Regions from separate parts of the Methylobacterium sp. Leaf93 genome, predicted to be linked through region 2. Evidence: riboswitches for the same ligand, from Rfam matches in the RefSeq annotation. Region 2 holds a riboswitch; each other region holds the start of a gene.

Region 1 (2,260 bases), on a different contig from region 2:
GTCCTCGTCAGGCATTCGACGCCGCCGGGCTCTTGCGCCCGACGCTGTTCCAGGCCCAGCCGAAAGCGAGGCCGATCACCGCCCAGAACACGAAGGCGATGCCCAGCGACCGCGCGGCGAACTGCGCCGCATAACCCGGCGGCAGGGCAGAGGCGGTGTGGCTCGTCTCCGGAGCGCCTGCCAAATGCGGCGCGACCAGAAGCACGAGCCCTCCAGCGATGGCGATGGAGGAGCGGCGGATCGCGATGAGGTAGAGCCCCATGGCGGTGGCGGCCGCGGTCATGATCCACCAGAACTGGCGTTCGGCGAGCGGGGCCGCCTCCATGCCGGGCAGTTCCGGCGGCAGGCCGAGGGCCGGGGCGAGAGCCACGGCGAGGAACCCCGCAATGGCGAAGCGCAGGCCGGTTTCCGGGCTCGGCTCGCGCCCGCAGGCGATGAGAGCCGCGCCCAGCAACAGGGCATAGCCGACGCCGCCGACGAGGGTGGCGAGGGCGGTGAAGACCATACGGGGCAGGCCGGGGCCGGGCTGCCAGGCCGGTGCGACCTCGCCGCCTTCGACACCGTCCGTCTTGCCGCCATGGTCATGGCCGGAATGGACGGGCACGATGAGGGAGGCCGGCGAGGCGCCGCGCGGCATCCATTGCGCGGCCGGCGCCGTGGCTTCGCCGCTCTCGTAACGCTCAGCCGCGATAATCAGTGGCGAGGTGAGGGCGAGCTGCAAGCCCGTGGCGACGACAGCCGCCAGGAAGCCTGCGACCAGGGCCGCCGACACGAGTCGGATCATCATGGAATCAGGTCCTGACTGAGCGCGAGGCGGTCAGTGGCAGGGGAAATTCTGGGCGTGCCGGAAATCGTGGGCCGCGTTGTGCAGCGCCATCGCCGGGGCGAAGCCGGCCATGAAGACGAGCCCGAGCCCGAGGAAAGCGGCCATGAGCATCGCGCCGAGACGCTCGTTGCTGCGGGTGCCGGTGAGGACGAGGGTGTTGGTGGTCATCGTGTCAGGTCTCCGGCCGCCCCGCCGGCGGCGTTCGAGGATAGAGCGGGAGGACGATGTGGTCCCCTTCGGAAGGCAGGTCTCCTGGCTCGCGGGTCGTCCGGTCCTGCCGCCTTCCCGGATCGCTCCAGTGGCCGATGGCAGGCCCGTCTCCGCTCACAGTTGCGGGGGCAGCTGCGGTTTCAGGCGCGAGCCCTCACCGCATTCCCTTTTCACCCCGTCGCCGGGGCACCGTCCGAACCTCGCTTCTACGCGCTCGCGCGACCGCTGACAACGCGGCGCCAAAGCGTTTTACCGGCTTTGACGGGGCAGGGCGGTTTCGCGCTAAAGGGAGCCATGCGGCAGCCTTCTCCAAGAATGACACTGGTCCTCGGCGGCGCGCGCTCGGGCAAGAGCCTGCACGCGGAGCGCCTGATCGAAGCCTGCCCCGCGCCATGGCTCTACCTCGCCACCGCGCAGGCCTGGGACGACGAGATGCGGGAGCGCATCGCCCTTCACCGGTCGCGCCGCTCGGCCGATTGGATCACGCGGGACGTGCCGATCGACCTGCCCGAGGCCGTCGCCGCGGCGACCGGGCCGGTGCTGGTCGATTGCCTGACCCTGTGGCTCACCAACCTAATCCTGTCCGAGGCCGATATCGAGGCGGCGAGCGCCGCCCTGATCGAGGCCTGCGATCGCGCGTCGGGGCCGGTGGTGCTCGTCGGCAACGAGGTCGGTCTCGGCATCGTGCCGGACAACGCGCTCGCCCGCCGCTTCCGCGACGCGGCCGGGCGCCTGCACCAGCGCCTCGCCGCGCGGGCCGACCATGTGGTGTTCATGGTGGCGGGACTGCCGATGATCGTGAAACCCCAACCCGGAGCGAGCGCATGAACGATCTGGAAACGAATGACCCGGAGGCCGACCGTCACCGCGAGAAGATGGAGAAGCGCAAGGCCGTCCAGGACGCCGAGGTCGCGGCCAAGACGATCGAGAAGGGCCTCCTCATCGTCAATACCGGCCCCGGCAAGGGCAAGACCACGGCCGGGCTCGGCCTCGTCCTGCGGGCGCTCGGCCATGGCTGGCGGGTCGGCGTGGTCCAGTTCATCAAGGGCGCCTGGGATACGGGCGAGAAGCACGCGCTGAAGGCCTTTGGCGACCGGATCGAGTGGCATACGCTCGGCGAGGGCTTCACCTGGGAGACGCAGGACAAGGCCCGCGACATCGCGGCGGCCGAGCATGCCTGGGCCAAGGCCGAGGAGCTGATGGCCGATCCGACCATCCGCCTCA
Region 2 (2,260 bases):
GAATCCGATGGCGAACTCGTTGCGGAAGCCGAACACGTTGCCCTTGAAGGCGGCGTCGAAGCGGTTCCCGACCTGCTCCTGGCTGTGATAGATTTCAAGGTAGTCGGACCTGTCGATCCGTCCCGTACCGTTATTGAACCGGTACTGCTCGACATCGAGCCAGTGGCGCCGGCTCTGCAGGCGGTAGGCGGTGTTGCGGATGATGATGTCGGCGCTCGGCGTCCACTCGGTCTTGAGCTGGGTCCAGTTGTCGGACCAGACGATCTTCGCGCCGTCGACATTGTAGTTGTTGTTGCGCAGGGACTGGACGATCCGGCCATTGACCAGCGGCGTGCCCCAGTAGCGCGCGGGCTCCTGGTAGCCGAGATCGTGGCTGAGGGTGACGGCGAGATCGGGGTTGAGCTGGAACAGCAGCGCGCCCGAGACCGCGAGGTTGCGGAAGTCGCCGTTCGGGCTGGTCCAGCCGCCGTCGCGGTTGCCGCTGACATTGAGGCGATAGGCCACCGCGTCGCCGATGGGACCACCGAGATCGACGGCGAGGCGCGCGAGCCCGTCCGACCCGGTGGCGGCGCGCGCGGCATGGATCGGGGTGAAGCTCGGCTTCTTCGAGACCACGTTGACCACGCCGCCGATGGCGCCGTCGCCGTAGAGCACGGAGGCCGGGCCGCGCAGCACCTCGATCCGCTCCACGTTCCAGGTGTCGAACGGGAAGGTCACTGTACCGGCGCCCACGAACAGCCGCGTGCCGTCATAGAGCTGCTGGATCGAGTTCGGGCCGGCGAAACCCCGGCTGGAGAAGGCGCCGTTGCCGTTGCCGGGCGACGCGATGGTGGTGATGCCGGTGGCGTTCTGCGTCACCGCCTCCACCACCGTGTTCTGGCCCCGGATGCGGGCGGTCTCGCCGCTGATGACATCGATGCTGGCGGGCGTCTCCAGCGGCGTCAGGCCGAGCCGGCTGGCGCTCCGCGACGGGGTCGAGAGGTTGAGCCCGACCGGGTTAGCGCGGGTGAGTCTGACCCCGCTCCCCTCCACGGTGAGCTGGTCGAGGGTGACGGCATTCTGGCCGACTGAATCCTGGGCTCGGACTTCGCCGGCGAGGAGGGTCGAGCCGAGGAGCGACGCGAGCAAGGCGGTGGCGCGGGCCGGGGAGGTCCGGCCGGGGGCGCGATGGGTGACCTGTGTGGGCATGTGCGTTTGGGCAAACCGGAGTGATCGCTGGCCGAATGCCGCGCCCCCTCTGCTAAATCGTATGTTATAACGTTACAATACGTCGAACCGGGCAAAATGCCTGCGCGCGGGACCAAGCGGTCACGCCGAGGGCATGCTCGGGAGCGAGTCTGCAACGGAAGGAACAAGGACGATCGGGCATCGCGGGCGAACGGCAGGCGCGGCTCAGCGCAGTGGCACGTCACCGCGAACGAAGCCGATGCGTTCGCGACATGCGAACGTCCCGACACCCCACCAGGACACCCCGCCCGATGCGTTTCGCGTGTGACCACGACTGACGGCAGGTCTCCTGGCTCACGGGTCGACGCCCTCTCATCGTCTTCCCAGGTGATCACCCAGTGACGTGTTGATGAAGGACTCGCCGCTTACAGTTGCGGGGGCAGCCGCGGCATCGGACACAAGGCCCTCACCGCGTTCCCTTTTGATCCCCCGAAGAGGAACCGTCATGCTCAAGCTAGTCGAGGGCGGGAGACCGCGTCAACGACGCGACGGCAACAGCCCAAAAGAAAAGCCCCGGACCGTTCGATCCGGGGCCGATCTCATCGGAGGCGCGTCGCCTACCAGCGGTAGGTGACGGAGCCGGTGATGCGGCGGCCGTCGCCGTAATTGCAGCCGACATATCCGCCGAGTTGGGCGCAGGTGCCGACATACACTTTGTCGGCGAGGTTGTTGGCGGCCACCTGGAAGCGCCAGTTGTCGAAGGAATAGCGGATCGACGCATCCATCAGGAAGTAATCCGGCACGCGGATCGTGTTGGCCGTATCGCCGAAGGTGTCGCCGATGTAGCGGACGCCGAAGCCGAAGCCGAGACCACGGAACAGGCCGGTCTGTACGGTGTAGTCGGCCCAGTTCGAGATCACGATGTTCGGAACCTGGATCGGCCGATTTCCGGTCGCGTCGGGTAAGGAGATCGGTGGGATATCCCTGGTCACCCGGGCGTCGAGGGCGGTGAGCGAACTGAGCAGGCGGAACCCTTCGGCAAGTTCCAGGGTCGCCTCGGCCTCGATGCCGTTCACCGTGATCTCGCCGGTCT
Region 3 (2,260 bases), on a different contig from region 2:
ACCCTGGCGATCTCGCCGCCGGCGACGGTGCGGCTGTCGAGCTGGCGGAACTGGTCGCCATTGACCGGATCGTTGAGGAAATAGGTGAAGTTGTTGAACAGGTTGAGGTTCGAGCGGAGGACATAGGCGCTGGCGCGGGTGACGCCGCCGTCGTCCGACCGGCTCCAGCGGCCCGACAGGGAGAAGCGGCTCGCATTACCCCCATCGCTTGGGTCGAGGGTGCCGAAGCGGCCGATCAGGCCCTCGGAGATCGCCCGCTGAGGGATCTGGTTCGTCGCCGTCCAGCGGTTGGAATAGGCCATGCCGGTGAGGGAGAACCCGTCGAGGGCGGTGCCCTGGCTGTAGCGCAGCACGCCGTTGAGCTTTCGGATATCGTCCGGCACCACCCAGGGGCCGTCATAGACCTGAGCCTCGCCGGCGGCGAGGAGGGTCCCCTCCCCCAGCGGCGCGGAGGCGATGGTGAGCGCCCGCTTGTAGCCGAAGCTGCCGAGGGAAGTGAGCGCGAGAGGGCGGGGCACCGCGTCGATCGTGTCGATCCGCACCGAGCCGGCGGAGGCGAAATCCCCGTCGCGGGCGAAATACGGGCCCTTGTGGAACTCCACCGCGCCGACGAGTTCGGGAATGAGGAAGTTGATGTCGGCATAGCCCTGGCCGTGGCCATGGGTGCGCATGTTGGCGGGCATGCCGTCGATGGTGATGGCGATGTCGCTGCCGTGGTCGAGGTTGAAGCCGCGCAGGAAGTACTGGTTGGCTTTTCCCTCGCCGGAATGCTGCGTGACGATGAGGCCGGGCACGGCTTCCAGTACCTCGCCGGGGCGGGTGACCGGGCGGTCGTTGAGGGCCTTGCCGGTGATGACGCCCGAGCTCGACGTCAGGGCAGGCGCGGACAGCGCGCCGAACGCCTCGGCCCCACCCGCTCCGCCCGTGGCCCCGCCGAGACCGGGACCGGCGGCAGGGGGCGGACGCGTGTCGGCGGCCACGGAGAGTTCGTCGAGGGTCGCCTCGGCGGTGGTCGCCGCGCCGGCCTGGGCGAGGGCCGGTGAGGCGGATGTGAGGATGGCGAGGACGAGGAGGGGATGCAGAGCGTGTGGAGGATGGGCGGACACGGGCGAAACCTCGGGCAACGGCAGTGGCACGTCACCGCGAACGAAGCCGATGCGTTCGCGACATGCGAACGCCCGACACCCCACCGGGACACCCCGCCCGATGCGTTTCGCGTGTGACCACGACTGACGGCAGGTCTCCTGGCTCGCGGGTCACCGCCCTCTCATCGTCTTCCCAGAAGCCGGAGCCTCCAGTGACGTGTTGATGATGGGCTCGCCGCTTACAGTTGCGGGGGCAGCCGCGGCATCGGACGCAAGATCCTCACCGCGTTCCCTTTTGATCCCCCGAAGGGAAACCGTCATCGTCAGGCTAGGTCGGCCGCGACGGGAGGGTCAATGGCGAGATTCTCCCATGCCGACCATCGCCGCCGCCCTGTCGCATCGCGGCAACGTCAGGCGTTACTCCGGCAGCGCGTCGAGGCTTTTCGGCTCCTCGATGCGGCGGCCGTTTGTCTCGGCCCGGAAGCGCTTGCCCATCTCGTAGGCCGATTTGCGCATGCGCATGATGCCACCCAGCGGTCGGTGCGCGGCCAGCCCGTGCCACGGGCTGAACGACAGGCCGTCATCGACGAAAGCCGCGCGCGCCTCGCTCCAGCTCGTCTGCGGCGCGGCGGTGAGGGTGGCGATGGTGCGGTAGGGGCTCGCTGCCTCCGACCAGACCACGGAGGCGTCCTCCACCGGCATGTCCTCGAGGTTCAGGCAGAGCTGCGCCCGCAACTCCCAGGTGCCGCCATGGCGGCGGAAATGCGCCAGCACCGCCTCGCGGATCGCATTGGGGGCGCTCGTGTCGTCCAGCGGCTTATCGGTAAGCGCCGTCAGGTCCGGCGAGACCGGGACGAGCGCGATCTTGGCGACGTGATCGCCGAAGCGCAGCGGAACCTGGCTGTAGAAGCTGTCGCCCAGAATGTGCGTCTCGGGCTGTCCGCCCAGCGTCGCCAGGGCCGGGCTCGGCGAACCGGTGGCCGCCACGACCGCGCTCTGCACGCCGCGCAACGCCGCCGAGGCGACCTTCTTGAGCCCCTCCGCCCGATCCGTGGTCTTGGCGAGGAGCTTCAGGGTCGCCAGGAACTGCTTCGGTCCCGGCGCCGAGAAGGCCGGCCCGTTGACGAGCACGAAATCCTGCGTGGCGTCCCCTTCCGACCCTTCGAGACGCTCGC

What was found. A riboswitch is a leader RNA that binds a small molecule or an ion and turns the genes downstream of it on or off. The one in region 2 is predicted to bind cobalamin.
Region 1: another riboswitch for cobalamin. It lies ahead of ASF26_RS12795 (CbtB-domain containing protein); the one in region 2 lies ahead of ASF26_RS21675 (TonB-dependent receptor).
Region 3: another riboswitch for cobalamin. It lies ahead of ASF26_RS02990 (TonB-dependent receptor); the one in region 2 lies ahead of ASF26_RS21675 (TonB-dependent receptor).

The regions. Positions count from the first base shown of each region.
Region 1 is NZ_LMMS01000023.1:221,177-223,436, reverse strand. It holds gene ASF26_RS12805 (DUF1636 domain-containing protein) at 1-15, opposite strand, end outside; gene ASF26_RS12800 (CbtA family protein) at 8-787, opposite strand; gene ASF26_RS12795 (CbtB-domain containing protein) at 818-994, opposite strand; cobalamin riboswitch at 1,051-1,245, opposite strand; gene cobU (bifunctional adenosylcobinamide kinase/adenosylcobinamide-phosphate guanylyltransferase) at 1,352-1,864, shown strand; gene cobO (cob(I)yrinic acid a,c-diamide adenosyltransferase) at 1,861-2,260, shown strand, end outside.
Region 2 is NZ_LMMS01000031.1:181,124-183,383, forward strand. It holds gene ASF26_RS21675 (TonB-dependent receptor) at 1-1,188, opposite strand, end outside; cobalamin riboswitch at 1,489-1,687, opposite strand; gene ASF26_RS21680 (TonB-dependent siderophore receptor) at 1,785-2,260, opposite strand, start outside.
Region 3 is NZ_LMMS01000001.1:691,153-693,412, forward strand. It holds gene ASF26_RS02990 (TonB-dependent receptor) at 1-1,106, opposite strand, end outside; cobalamin riboswitch at 1,217-1,419, opposite strand; gene ASF26_RS02995 (catalase family protein) at 1,503-2,260, opposite strand, start outside.